2 regions of the Calorimonas adulescens genome follow, and region 2 is predicted to be linked to the other one. Evidence: a T-box and tRNA genes for the amino acid it is inferred to sense, from the RefSeq annotation. Region 2 holds a T-box; the other holds one or more tRNA genes.
The links. A T-box is a leader RNA that pairs with one kind of tRNA and senses whether it is charged. The one in region 2 lies ahead of serS (serine--tRNA ligase), so its partner is inferred to be a tRNA-Ser.
Positions count from the first base shown of each region.

Region 1: it encodes a tRNA-Ser, which carries the amino acid that the T-box ahead of serS (serine--tRNA ligase) is inferred to sense. The anticodon was not compared.

Region 1 covers NZ_VTPS01000003.1:78,726-86,099, forward strand. The annotation lists gene FWJ32_RS02980 (HD-GYP domain-containing protein) at 1-1,436, opposite strand, end outside; gene FWJ32_RS02985 (hemerythrin domain-containing protein) at 1,571-2,182, opposite strand; gene FWJ32_RS02990 (HutP family protein) at 2,268-2,687, shown strand; tRNA gene FWJ32_RS02995 (tRNA-Ser) at 2,727-2,815, shown strand; tRNA gene FWJ32_RS03000 (tRNA-Ser) at 2,849-2,939, shown strand; gene FWJ32_RS03005 (UPF0182 family membrane protein) at 3,033-5,747, shown strand; gene FWJ32_RS03010 (CC/Se motif family (seleno)protein) at 5,762-6,055, shown strand; gene FWJ32_RS03015 (HAD family hydrolase) at 6,263-6,919, shown strand; gene FWJ32_RS03020 (hypothetical protein) at 6,906-7,374, shown strand, end outside.
Region 2 covers NZ_VTPS01000006.1:97,580-104,953, forward strand. The annotation lists gene ribD (bifunctional diaminohydroxyphosphoribosylaminopyrimidine deaminase/5-amino-6-(5-phosphoribosylamino)uracil reductase RibD) at 1-262, shown strand, start outside; gene ribE (riboflavin synthase) at 269-904, shown strand; gene FWJ32_RS05425 (bifunctional 3,4-dihydroxy-2-butanone-4-phosphate synthase/GTP cyclohydrolase II) at 917-2,110, shown strand; gene ribH (6,7-dimethyl-8-ribityllumazine synthase) at 2,125-2,601, shown strand; gene FWJ32_RS05435 (hypothetical protein) at 2,697-2,885, opposite strand; gene FWJ32_RS05440 (ferritin-like domain-containing protein) at 3,038-3,535, shown strand; T-box leader at 3,575-3,777, shown strand; gene serS (serine--tRNA ligase) at 3,824-5,122, shown strand; gene FWJ32_RS05450 (response regulator transcription factor) at 5,447-5,815, shown strand; gene FWJ32_RS05455 (sensor histidine kinase) at 5,808-7,374, shown strand, end outside.

The sequences.
Region 1 (7,374 bases), on a different contig from region 2:
TTAATTGTTTCTGTAGAGTTTTCGTTTTTAATAAAACCATTAAGTTCCCACAAAATTTTATAGAAATATTCTTTTTCTATTGCCTCTAACTTTTTAAAGATGAGTCGTTTATACCCGATACCGGATATTTCCTTTATCATATACTCGAAGAAGTTCTGTCTATCATTGAAAGCCACCTGTATCTCCATTATATCTTTTGACAGGCTATCTACTTGGAAATCCTGAAATAATAAAATATAATCTTGGCCTGTATACTTCAATATCCCCTTATCGACATAAAAACGGTTTTCTGTCAGATAAATTATTATTGATACCTTGGTTATGTAGTTATACTCCATTAAGCTGTAATTGGTACTTTTTTTCTTTTTTAGCAAATCTATTGCCTTTAATACTATTTCAGGGTCGAACTGTGTACCTGAGCACGATTCTAGTTCTGCAATAATTTCTTCTGTAGTCTTGGATTTTGCATAGGGTCTGCCGGAACGCATTGCATCTATACAGTCGGCAACGGCAATGAGCCTGCTTATAAAGGGTATATCTCTCCCTGAAAGACCATCAGGATAACCTGTCCCATCATATCTTTCATGATGGTATCTAACATATTTAGATATATCGTTGATATCTGGAAAATCATAAAAGATCTCATTTATATACTGACAGCTGAGGATAGGGTGCTCCTTAATTTTTATATATTCTTCCTCAGTCAGTTTACCGTTTTTGTTTAGTATTTCATCAGGTATGCCAAGTTTTCCCACATCATGAAGTAAGGAGGCGTAATAAGCCATTTTTGTGGTTTTTTCATCAAGGCCGAACTCCTTGGATAAAAGCATGACCCAGTGCGCTACATTATACGAATGGTCAAAAGTGAAAGGGTCTTTTTTATTGAGCTGACCGGTCAAGAATATGGATATTCTCTCCAACATGATACTGGCAATATCCCCATTAAAATATAGTTCCAGTTTTTCTCGTATAAGCTGCAAGATAAGTGATACCTCTGTGTCATGCATAAGCCCATCCAAGTTATTCATTTTTATACCGGCAAACACCAATATTGCCATTAGATTATCATCTTTTGAGTCAAAAAAAGGTATTATTGCTATGCGATGTAATGGATACCCTTTCAGGTCGATGCCATATATCCTTTCAGCAGTTTCATTATCAACATCTTCGACGAGCAGAAGGTTGTGAGTGTTACACAACATGTTTATATAATCTCTGTCTATGATTACAGCGTAATCCGATGATATGAGTTTTTGCAACTCTGCGCTGTTTATAATAGTATCTTTAAAATTAATATAGGTATGGTCGTTGCTGAGATAACCTATGGAGGCAACCTCATAGGAAAAATACTTATCAAAAAAATGTACAAGCTGTTTAAGGTCGACTTTAAAATCAGTGTAATGGATATCAATTTCTTTGTATTTTGATGCACCCAATATGCTCTCCCCACCATGACTATATAGTACTAATTGTATAATATTATATGTTTGCATATAATATTCGACACTTTTTTCCATTTTCCTCTTTAAAAAAATTAATCCCCATTATGAGGGGGCTATTTTAAAGTTTATTATTGTCTGCCTGGAGTGAAGCAGCAGTATCCAATCTGGTCAGCGTCATTGAGCATCTTCTTCCAAACTTCTGGGTCATCAATGACTTCAAAAGCGGTGGGGTATAGTATGTGATTTTCCTTGAATATGTGGTCTCTCAGGTTGAAGACAATAAACCTTGTAAGCTCGTTTAACTCGCCCTTGAAATCGGCAAAGTCAATATCCTCTACGTTTTCCGATATCTCCTTCAGTCTTTTCTTGCGCGGCCTTAACATATCATGTTCCATCCTCATTATTCTTGACGGGCCGCTTATACCCCTCTTTTCCAGTTCAGGGAACAACACATCCTCCTCCCTCTGGTGATGCTTTTCTGTCTCTACAAGGTGCTCAGCTATATGCCTCAGCTCCTTGAATATTACAGCCTCAGGTTTATATGTGTCCATATTCTGTATCATATTATTGGCCTCGTCCAAACTATCCAGGAACTTCAGTATCACGTCGTGCTCCGATATCAATGTATGCAACATGGAACCCGGCTCCAACCCTGCCTTGAAGTTTTCCAGCTCAGCGGAGAGCATTTCCATGTGTATGGAGCAACTGTAAGTATATCCCCAACGAGTCTGACAGGACATGATTCATATCACATTTTGATATGATATTTTTTAGAAAGGAATCAGGATTTTATGGTATAATGAAATCGATTGGAGGTTGATAATAATGGCTGTAGGCAGTGTTGATATAGCGAAAATAGCAGTAAGAATGGCCCTCTCAACAAGGGAAGAGGAACATGAACTAAAGGCGAAATATCAGGAAAATGGGATTAGGGTGGCCGCTGTGGACTTTGGGGGAGATTTTTCCTCCTCGATACAAAAGATTGTGGAGAGGACATGCGTGGCTGCAAAACGTGAGGGAATAGTAACGGATACCCATGTTGGTGAAGGAGCGGTAGCCGGAGCTGTAAGGGATGCACTTATGGAGGTATCCTTAAAGGCAAGCGGATTTAACGTAGGTGGGAAGGTTGGCCTGGCCAGGTATGGAGAACACCTTACTGTATGTGCATTCTTTGGCATAGGCCTGTTAAATCTAAATGAGGTTGTAATTGGTCTCGGACACAGGTCTGTTGGTAAAGAGTATTGACACTAAAGAATATTTATGTTATACTTTGATGTGTCGCTCGGAGAGGTGTCCGAGGGGTTTAAGGAGCTGGTCTTGAAAACCAGTGTCTCCGCAAGGGGCCGTGGGTTCGAATCCCACCCTCTCCGCCATGAATAAGATATTATTTTAATGTAGCAGATTTTGGAGGAGTACCCAAGTCGGTGAAGGGGCGGTCTTGCTAAGACTGTAGGTCGTGAAAGCGGCGCGAGGGTTCGAGTCCCTCCTCCTCCGCCATACATGATGAAATAGAGCTTACCTGAAATGGTAGGCTTTTTATTTTTAATTGGAGCGTTTCTGTGGTAATATAATAGTGAGGTGAGACAGGATATGCCAATAAGGTTTAGTCCGTCAGGACGATGGTTTTTATATGTGATAGCTGTTATAGTTATGCTGTTTATAATCATTGCAGGTGGAGCAGGTCTGATAGTAAACTATCAGTGGCTCTCCAGCTTAGGTTATGGAAAGATTTTTTTTGTCCGGTTTTTTGCAGAACTGGAGCTGGGCATCCCTGCCTTTTTAATAATTTTTTTCCTTCTTTACTTTTATTTTAATAAGATAAAGAGGGACTATATCAGATATACAGGTGATGTAATGTCACCTAAAGAGACAAAGAGGCTTAATATTTTTGTGCTGTGGGGTTCTGCCCTTATATCTGCAGTAATGTCCATAGAGCTTGCCAGCACAATGTGGCAAAACTTTTTAAACTACTTGCATTCAGCCGATTTTGGATATAATGACCCGATTTTTAATAAAGACCTGAGCCTGTATCTCTTTAAGCTGCCATTCTTAAATGGTGTTTATAACTTTTTGCTCTTTCTTATTGTAATACTGGTAGTCCTCACTGCTATAATATATGTGCTCATGTACTATTCCAATGCAACAAGGTTTTTCAGATATTCTGAGGAGAATCATGCCTTCAGGTCTATCCCAAATAGAGAAATAATAATGATTGCCATAAACCAGGTCGCCATACTGGGGCTGGTATTTTTTGTACTTCTCTCCTTTGGCTATTATTTAAAAGGATTTAACCTCTTGAATTCGCCTCTGGGGGTAGTGTACGGCGCTGGTTATACAGATATACACGTGACGCTGCTCTTTAACAGGATACTCATAGGTTTATGTATTGCAGCAGGTATCATATTTGCGGTAGGCGGCCTCAGGAGAAACATAAGGCTTACTGCATCTGGACCGCTTCTGGTTATAGCTGTAGTGGTAGTGTCATATATAGCCAGTGCTGTTGTCCAGAATTTTGTAGTTTCGCCAAATGAGTTTAACAGAGAAAAGCCGTATATTAAAAACAATATCGAGTTTACACAACTCGCTTATGGTGTGAATAACATAAAGAGGATAAGCTTTGGAGATGTACAGGATATAAGCGATGTTGATATGAACATGAACAGGAATACCATAGACAACATACGTATAAATGACTACAGGCCAGTGATTCAGGTTTACAATCAACTTCAGGGCATACGGATGTATTATAGATTTAACGACGTAGATATTGATAGGTACAATATTGATGGTAAGCCAACAGAAGTCTTTCTATCTGCAAGGGAACTCGATAAGAACAGGATTTCAGACCAGGCCAGGTCATGGATAAACATGCACCTTGTCTACACTCATGGCTATGGTGTGGCGGTAACCCCTGTAAACAAGGTGACTCCGGAAGGGCAGCCAGAATTCATTGTAAAGGACATACCACCTAAAGGGAGTATACAAATAAACAGGCCGGAGATCTATTTTGGTGAACTAACCAATGACTATGTTATCGTTAATACTGATGCAAAAGAGTTTGACTATCCTGCCAGTTCGGGAGAAGATAACGTGTATACGGAGTATAGCGGCAAGACTGGCACAAAACTGGGATTTTTTAATAGAATTTTATACACCTTGTACACAGGCGATGTAAGGCTGCTGTTTTCGAGTGATATAGGGCCTGAAAGCAGGATATTAATAAACAGGAATATAATGGACAGGGCACAGAGGATTGCACCTTTTCTTATGTATGACGAAGACCCGTATCTTGTGATTGACAATGGCAAGCTTTACTGGATGTTAGATGCTTATACGGTAAGCAATAACTTCCCGTACTCCACGACTTCTGTCATAAATGGCAGGCAGTTTAATTATATAAGGAATTCGGTCAAGGTAGTCATTGACGCCTATGACGGCTCTACTGACTTTTATATATATGACAGCAATGACCCTGTCATAAAGGTATATCAGAGCATATTTCCCTCCCTCTTCAAGCCTTTTGAGGCCATGCCCGAGGGGTTAAAAGAACATATAAGATATCCCCAAACGCTGTTTGACATACAGTCAGTTATATATGGGACATACCACATGGATAATGAACAGGTATTCTATAACAAGGAAGACCTCTGGAACATAGCTAAAGAGAGATATCAGGAAGAGGTACAGGATATAGAGTCGCAATATATTTATATGGCGCTGCCTGACAATAGTGGTGAAGAAGAATTTATTATTATGGTACCTTACACACCGGCCACGAAAAACAATATGATATCATGGATGGCTGGGTATACAGACAGTGAAACCAAAAAGCCAATCCTTGAGATATATGAGTTTCCAAAAAATGTCCACGTGTATGGTCCTTTGGAGGTAGAAGCGCGTATTGATGAGGATGCCCATCTCTCACAACAGATAACACTGTGGAATCAGAGCGGTTCGTCGGTGATACGTGGAAACACATTGGTTATACCAATAGACAGGTCTATACTATATGTAGAACCACTCTATATATCATCCAGTGCTGAGAACAGCATACCAGAGGTAAAGCGTATAATAGTCTCTGACGGGTCAAAAATAGTTATGGCTGACACCATACAGGGTGCACTGGGGCAGCTCATTGGCAACCAGCAAGAAGCGACACAACCTGCTGCACCTGAAGTATCAACGGATGTAATCGTGCAGATAAGAGATGCGTATAACAAAGCAATAAATGCTTTGAAGGAGGGCAACTTTACAGAGTTTGGCAGGCTTATGGACGAGCTTGGAAAGATAATAAATGCCAAGTAGTGAGGAGAGATGGTATGGATATTGTGATTGACCGTAAGGTAAAGGAGTACCTTAAAAGGAAAGGAGAGAATGCTATAACCGTTAAGTTGGTTACAGCAGATAGCTGCTGTGTACCTGGTGCCTTCCCTTCTGTAGAGGTTGGGCGACCAAAGGATGAGGAACTGGAGAGGTTTAAGAAGCTCAATGTTGATGGCACTGATGTCTATGTTCACAGTATGATAGAAGTAAAGGAACGGGGACTTAAGATTTATATGGAGGGATTGTCGTTTTTGAGCAGACCTGCAGTGGATGGGGTAAAGGTCTTCTAGAAGTGTAAATTATGAGGACAGAGTAAAATACTGTACGTTTCCAACCTCATGCTGGGTCCATGTGCCAATCAAATCGGTTATGATGGGCAGTTCTGGGGATGTGGATTGGTTAAAGGATTTGAGGTATGTGTGCAAAACATTGATATAAAAGGGTATGGCATCAGACTTTATTTTGAGGGGATTAAACTATTTTAAGGGGGATACAGGATGGGCTATAGGGCAGTGTTGTTTGACGTGGATGGAACAATAATTGATACAACTGATGCTATCATAAGCTCACTAAAGAGGGTACTCATGGAGTTTACCAGTATAGAATACAGCGAAGAAGAACTCTATGTAAGCATGGGTATAACAGGCAGCATGACCATGGACATATTTGGGGTTGCCGAGAAGGATAAGGCCATTAAGCTGTGGGACAGATATTTCTTACAGCAATATGATAAGGTGTCATTTTTCCCTGGTGTACGTGAGACACTGGATTCTATTAAAGAGATGGGCTTTTTGACTGGTATTGTTACATCGAAGACGAGGCATGAGCTTTCCTCTGAAAAGATACTGGATGAGGTCCGGGATGATTTTGACGTTATAGTATGCGCTGACGATGCTAAAAGGCCCAAACCCAATCCTGACCCTGTATTAAAAGCCATGGAAATTTTGAGTGTGAAAAGTAAAGAGTGTATCTATATTGGCGATAGTCTCTATGACCTTTTGGCTGCCAGATCTGCTGGAGTATCTTTTGGTGTGGCAGTGTGGGGCTCAAAAAAACCTGAAAAGCTCTTTGAGCTGGACCCGGAGCATGTGTTTAGCGACCCGAGAGAGATAGTGGATTTGCTTAAGGCAGGTGCTGCAAATGGGGGCAATTGATGGCAGGATAGGTGGCATAATTGGTGGATATGACATACATGTGAGGGTGGGCAGTGGAAAGATGGAAGGCAGGATGGGAGGACAGATAAGCGGAGCCAATATTGACTTGGACTATGATTTTGACGAGGGGTATATAAGAGGCAGGATAGGTGGCATAATTTTTGGTAAGGACTTGGATATGAATCTGTCAAGATATGGTGCATACGGGAGGTTAGGTGGTTTTATAGACGGTAATGATATAAATGTAAATGTTGCTGGCGACAGGGTTACAGGACGATGTGGAGGAGAAGTGGTTGGTTTCGACATAAGTCTGAAGATTAACGGCGATGAGGTGACGGGCCATCTGGGCGGGGATTTTATAGGAATGGATGTTGATGTGATAGCATCGGATGTGGAACCTGTCCTTATAGGGGTATGTGTGTCAATAGTGTATTATTATCAGACTATGCACAGAA
Region 2 (7,374 bases):
TATGTATAAACTGGGTGATATGGGCATAGACAGTATCCTCCTTGAAGGAGGGGGAAGCCTCAATTGGAGCGCCGTAAAGAAGGGTATAGTGGATAAGTTCTTGTTCTTTGTAGCCCCCGTGATTATTGGAGGAGCATCTGCCCTAACACCGGTTGAAGGAGAAGGATTTAAGACGGTATCAGGGGCATTAAGACTTAAAAGGCTAAGCCTTAAAAGCTTAAGTGATGACATCTTAATTGAAGGGTATCCTGAAAGAAGGTGATTGGCTGTGTTTACTGGAATTGTTGAAGAGATGGGTAGGGTAAGGCACCTAAATCGCACAGGCGGAGGTATATCTCTGGCAGTAGAGTGCGAGAAAATCCTTCAGGGGATGGCCGTAGGCGATAGTATAGCCGTAAACGGCATATGCCTCACTGCTACAGGAGTAATGGGGAACCATTTTACCGCCGATGTTATGCCTGAGAGTATCCTGAGGTCCTCACTCAAGAACATCCGCATAGGTGACCACGTAAACCTTGAGAGAGCTCTGCCTGCAGATGGAAGGTTTGGCGGACATATTGTGGCAGGACATGTAGATGGTACAGGGACTATAGCCTCTATCAGGAATGAAGGGAATTCAAGGAGGATATGTATAAGGGCTGATAATTCAATTCTAATGTATATAGTGGAGAAGGGTTCTGTAGCTTTAGATGGGGTAAGCCTCACTGTCTCTATGGTCTTTGAGGACACCTTTGAGGTATCTGTCATCCCTCATACCCTGTCGTCTACCACCATAGGTAAAAAAAGGGTTGGAGACATGGTGAACATAGAGTGTGACGTGATTGGGAAATATATAAGGAAGTTTTTGGCTGGAGAAAAAGGGAATGGCCTTGCTGAAAAGCTTAAAGAAAACGGCTATATTTGAGGAGGGATATAAATGTTAAATTCTATAGAAGAAGTCATAGAAGACATCAGAAACGGCAAAATGGTTATAGTCGTGGACAATGAGGACAGAGAAAATGAGGGTGATATCGTAGCTGCGGCAGAGATGGTGACACCCGAGGTCATAAACTTCATGGCAGGATATGGACGCGGACTGATATGTGTGTCCATCCCTTCATACAGGGCAAGGGAGCTTATGCTTTCACCTATGGTCCAGAAAAATAGCGACAGCCATGAGACTGCTTTTACAATCTCTGTGGACGCCAGGGAAACCTCTACAGGTATTTCGGCATATGAAAGGGCAAAGACTATAAAAAAATTGATATCGCCAGATGCCGTGCCTGAAGACTTTAACCGGCCTGGCCACGTCTTTCCGCTTATCGCAAGGGATGGCGGGGTTTTGGAAAGGCCAGGCCATACCGAAGCCTCCTCTGACCTTGCCCGTCTTGCCGGCCTCTATCCCGCAGGTGTCATATGCGAGATAATGAATGATGACGGCACCATGGCGCGCCTGCCGCAGCTCATTGAATTTGCAAAAAGACATGACCTTAAGATAACATCTGTGGAAAAGCTTATAGAATACAGGCTTAAAGCGAATAATGGTATGCAGATGAGTGTAAAGACACATCTTCCCACAGCCTATGGAGACTTTACACTTGTGGCCTATCCTGATTCCAACTCGAGTGAGCCCCATATAGTGCTGCTCATGGGTGATGTATCAGGGGATAAGGCCAGGCCAGTTCTTACAAGGATACATTCAGAGTGTATGACCGGTGATGTATTTGGGTCTTTAAGATGCGACTGCGGCAGCCAGCTTCACAGGGCTCTCCGGATGATAGCCCGTGAAGGGCGGGGCATCCTCATATATATGAGGCAGGAAGGCAGGGGTATAGGACTCATGAATAAACTAAAGGCCTATAGACTTCAGGATGAGGGTTACGATACTGTAGATGCCAACCTTCAACTGGGATTTCCGCCAGACCTCAGGGACTACAGGACAGCAGCAGCTATATTGAAGGACCTCGGTATAAACAGCATTAGGCTTCTTACAAATAACCCCGATAAGATTTCGGACATTGAAAAATATGGTATTCATGTAGCAGAAAGAGTTCCATTGATAACCGGCAGGAATAACATAAACAGCCAGTACCTCAACACAAAGAGGGAAAAAATGGGCCATATGATATAGAGGAGGAATAATTTATGAATGTATACGAAGGCAAACTGATTGGAAGCGGTCTTAAGTTCTCCATAGTGGTCTCCAGGTTTAACGAGTTTATAACCTCAAAGCTTTTGGAGGGCTGCCTTGATGCCCTCAGAAGGCATGGGGTTGAGGATGAAAACATAGATATTGTCTGGGTACCTGGTGCCTTTGAAATACCCCTTGCTGCTAAGAAACTGGCCGGAGCTCACAGATACGATGCAGTCATATGCCTTGGATCTGTGATAAGGGGTGCCACACCACACTTTGACTATGTGGCAGCAGAGGTCTCAAAGGGTGTGGCCCATGTCTCACTGGAATCAGGTGTTCCCACCATATTCGGCGTGCTCACTACAGACACAATTGAGCAGGCAATAGAAAGATCCGGTACAAAGAGCGGCAATAAGGGGTACGACGCAGCAATGACAGCCATAGAGATGGCAAATCTGAACCATTCCTTAGATGAAGATATAATTTGAAAACAGGAGGCTTAAGCCTCCTATTCTTTATGCAAAGGTGTACTACCCCACCTTAAAGGCCTTCTCCTTGCAGTTTACCGCTGAAGGAGCAGGTCCTAATTGGCCCTGCTCTCGCTGTCATAAGTCATCTCCATCTCTATCTGTGCAGATTTTCTGGCTATATCAGTCCTGGTTATGATTCCCTTATCAATAAGGGTCTCTATGATACTTATTATGGCTAAGGTGTTCTTATAATCTATCTCTTTAAGCCTTGCCATTTGAGCATATATATCCAATTCTTTCACAGTAAACGCCTCCTTTTAAGTAATTATTTCCAGTATAAAGCTGCTTTATTCAAATAACTTTTATTTATAAAGAAGGGTTTTCCGGCAGAATGTCGAAATATATGTACAAATAATATTTTTGGAGGTGTATATCTATGGCATAGGAAAGAGAACTGGGAGTACTTAAGTTCGGTATGGCCATGGAGAATCAGGGCCTGGCCTTTTACATGGACTTTCTACCAAAGGTAAAAGACTCCGGCACAAAAGCACTTTTCGAAGCACTGGTCAAGATGGAAAAAGACCATTATGACTATTTAAGCGAGCAGTATCAAAACCTCTCCCGCGGTAAGGAGGTAGAAGACATAAAAGAAGAGTATGAATCCCCTGAAATATTCGTTGCAAGGATGGAACAGCAGGACGTATCACCAGAGGAGCCGTCTTTGGAGGAGCTTTCTACCCTGCGTATGGCGGTACTCATAGAGGACAACTTTATGAACTTCTATCAAAAGGCCGCTGCAGACGAAGAAGAACGCAGTGTAAAGAAACTCTTAAGCAATCTGGCGCAATGGGAGAAGAGCCACAAGGATGCACTTGGTGCCCGATATAAAAAGCTTATGGAAAAGTCTAATCTCTACAACCTTGGAGATATGAGCAGGTACCTTATGCTATAATTAATCTTGCATTTATGGATAAACTATACTATAATCTATAACAAAGCGATGAAGGAAAATAGTAGCCCCTGAACACTTGAAGAGAGTCGGCGGGTGGTGCGAGCCGGCAGGATAGGGGGTGAATCCATTCCGGAGCTGCGGGCTGAAACAGCAGTAAGCCTTGCCGGGAAGACCGTTATGCAGTTGAGCCGGGCTTTTGGCCAAGCAGGGTGGCAACGCGGGTAATTATGCTCGTCCCTTTTCAGGGACGGGCTTTTTATTTATACGATGGGAGGAAGGATGGTTAATATGTTAGACCCAAAGAGGATAAGAAACAATCCAGATGAGATCAGAGAATCACTCATCAAGAGAAACGAGTCCACAGAAAACCTGGACAGGTTTTTAGAGCTGGATGAAAAGAGGAGGAGCATCCTTGCCGAACTGGAAAAGCTCAAAAACCTGAGAAACAGCGAGTCTGAAGAGATTGCCAGGCTGAAGAGGGAGGGCAAGGACGCAAGTAAAAAGATTGAGGAGATGAGGGAGGTCTCGGATAAGATTAAATCCATGGAGGCTGATCTGAATGAGGTCGAGAGTGAGTTCAATCTGGTGCTCATGTCTATCCCCAATGTGCCTCATCCATCTGTGCCGATCGGGAAGAGCGAGGATGATAATATAGAGGTAAGGCGCTGGGGCGAGCCCACTAAATTTGACTTTGAACCAAAAGCACACTGGGATGTAGGTGAAGACCTTGGTATACTTGACTTTACCACAGCCTCGAAGGTCACAGGCTCACGCTTTGTATTTTTAAAGGGACTTGGCGCAAAGCTGGAGATGGCACTCATCAACTTCATGCTCACCATGCACACCACTAAACACGGCTATGTGGAGGTCTTTCCACCCTTTATGGTACACAGGCACAGTATGGAGGGCACAGGACAGCTTCCGAAGTTTGAGGAGGATGCCTTCAAGGTGGCAGGCACAGACTATTTCCTGATACCGACGGCGGAGGTGCCGGTCACCAATATGTACAGGGAACAGATACTGGACAGATCAGATCTCCCCATATACCATGTGGCATACAGCGCCTGCTTCAGGTCGGAGGCCGGTTCAGCAGGCAGGGACACAAGGGGCCTTATAAGGCAGCACCAGTTCAACAAGGTTGAGATGGTAAAGATAGTTGAGCCCGAAACATCATATGACGAACTGGAGAAGATGGTGAACGATGCTGAGGATGTGCTTCAGACTCTGGGTATCCCATACAGGGTGGTGGCCATAAGCACGGCAGACTTGGGGTTTACAGCAGCCAAGAAATATGACCTGGAGGTGTGGATGCCCAGCTACGGCAGGTATGTGGAGATATCCTCCTGCAGCAACTGCGAGGACTTTCAGGCCAGGAGGGCGGAAATGAAGTACAGGCCAGGCCAGGGTGAGAAGGCCAGATATGTCCATACCCTCAATGGTTCGGGTGTGGCTGTAGGCCGTACTGCAGCTGCCATACTGGAAAACTACCAGCAGCCTGATGGGAGCGTGGTAATCCCAGAGGCGCTGAGGCCGTTTATGGGTGGCATAGAGAAAATAACCAGGGAGAATGCAAAAGGCCGCAGATGATGCGGCCTTTTTGTTGCAAAATGTGATTCAGGCCATTGCTAAATTTATTTAATTTTGTTATTATGATTACAATAATTGTTTCGGTGTATAAGGCTCATGTCAGCAACATCCATGTACCTGACACTCGTTCTGATCTAATATTTGTAGCTCATTTTGCCGGGTGCGCCTCCATCTGGCATCCATGCCAGATGCCAGGACTCCATTTGCCGCTTATTAAGAGTATTATGGACGTGCTTTAAGGCTGAATTTGATGTTGCATGTCATCTTCCATGGGCTTCTTACACTAAAATCAATAGTAATTCCATTGGAAACAGGGGGATATTAATGAAGAAGATTCTCATAGCGGACGATGAAAGGTCTATAAGGATACTTCTCAGAGGGACCATGGAGGTATTAGATGATGTGGAGTTGATTGAAGCATCAGACGGTATTGAGGCACTTGAAAAAGTGATGGAATCAAAACCTGATTTAGCTGTCTTAGATGTGATGATGCCGGGGATGACGGGTCTTGAGGCATGTCGGGCCATCAAATCCAATGAAAGCCTTAAAGATACAAGGGTTATCATATTGACTGCTAAGGTGCAAAAATCGGATATGGATGATGCAGCAAATGCAGGAGCTGATAGGTACATATTCAAACCCTTTAGTCCATCTGAGCTCCTTGATGTCGTTGAGGAGATCCTTAATGAATAGGCGTACGTTGTATCTTGTCCTTATAGTGGTTCTTCTCATTGTCGTCATGTTGACTGCCGTAAACATATTTAACATAATTGAAGAATACAGCATACGTAATATACAGGCTGTAGATAGCCAGATAACCGGTGAGATACGTACATATATAAACGACAAACTGGAGAAGGCAGACTCAGATGCCCTTTTCCTTGCGGAGTTCATGGGCAGTTCCAGTGTGTTAAACTCTGATGTTGATGTGGACTATGATTACAATCTAAAGCGTGTGCAGGACATATTTGTCAGGTTTGCCGCAATAAATAACCTGTACAGCCAGGTGCGCTTTATAAATGATGAAGGAGATGAGATCATCAGGGTTGATAATGATGGCAGGGAAACCCAATTGATTCAGGATGATAAACTGCAAAATAAGGCAGATAGACCATATTTTAGAAATATTATAAACCAGCAAAAAGGCAGTGTATATGTCTCACCAATTGACTTGAATGTAGAAAACGGGGAGATAGAGGTGCCATTAAATCCTGTGCTCAGGGTCGGCGCTCCTGTATATGATAGGTCAAACCGGCTCAAGGGTGTAATTGTTCTCAATATCTCGGGGGACAGGCTTCTGAAATTTCTTGACGATTATGACAATATCTCAATTATAAACCAGGACGGTATGTATATATACAACCGGGACAGCTCAAAAAGATGGGGTAAAATCTTAGGAACAGGTAAGGAGTTCCAAAAGGACTTTTCAGCTGACACCATGGCGAGGATTGTTCGAGCAGGGGAAGGGTATATAGAGGAGAATGGAAAGCTGATTACATTTAAGCGCTTTGATGCTGGACATGAATTGTGGTATGTGCTTCTCAGCAACGACATGGCGGCAATAGCCAAGCCGTATAATGACCTGAAAAGGGCACTCCTGATAGCGACCATAGCTGGTTCTGCTGTTGCAGGGCTCCTGTTTGGGCTTTTTCTCAGAGAGTACCGCCGCTCTGTAACCAGTGAGAAACTGGAGGAGACCAACAGGCTGCTGATTGCAAAGCAAAGCGAGTTAGAGGAGGACTATGCTCTGGTTGAGGAGCTCAATGCTCAACTGGACGAGCAGACAAAAAATTTAAGAAAGCAGAGGGATATCACGCTAGCTGTGGTAGACTCTGTGGATGACTATATTATTCTTTTCCGTGAGGACGGCACAATAACTATTAATAGGAATGCAAAGGGCCTCTTTAATTTTGAAGCGGATGATACCGTAAAGGCTGAGGAATGGGCGAGGGTATTCTTTAAGCCGTTCACACCGGATGGCCTGGCCGATGAGCTGGTTTCTTTGTTGAGTGATAGGTTTTCTTCTCTGCAGAAGGAGATCTATCTGATACCACGCTCAATGTACTTTAAACTCTATTCAGTCCCGGTAAGTATGGAAAGCGGAGAGTACATAGGAAGGCTTGTGGTCCTCCACGACATAACCAGGGAGAAGGAGGTAGACAGGCTAAAATCTGAACTGATAAGCACTGTAAGCCATGAGCTCAGAACACCTATGAGCAGCATACTTGGCTTTGCTGAGCTTTTGACTACCA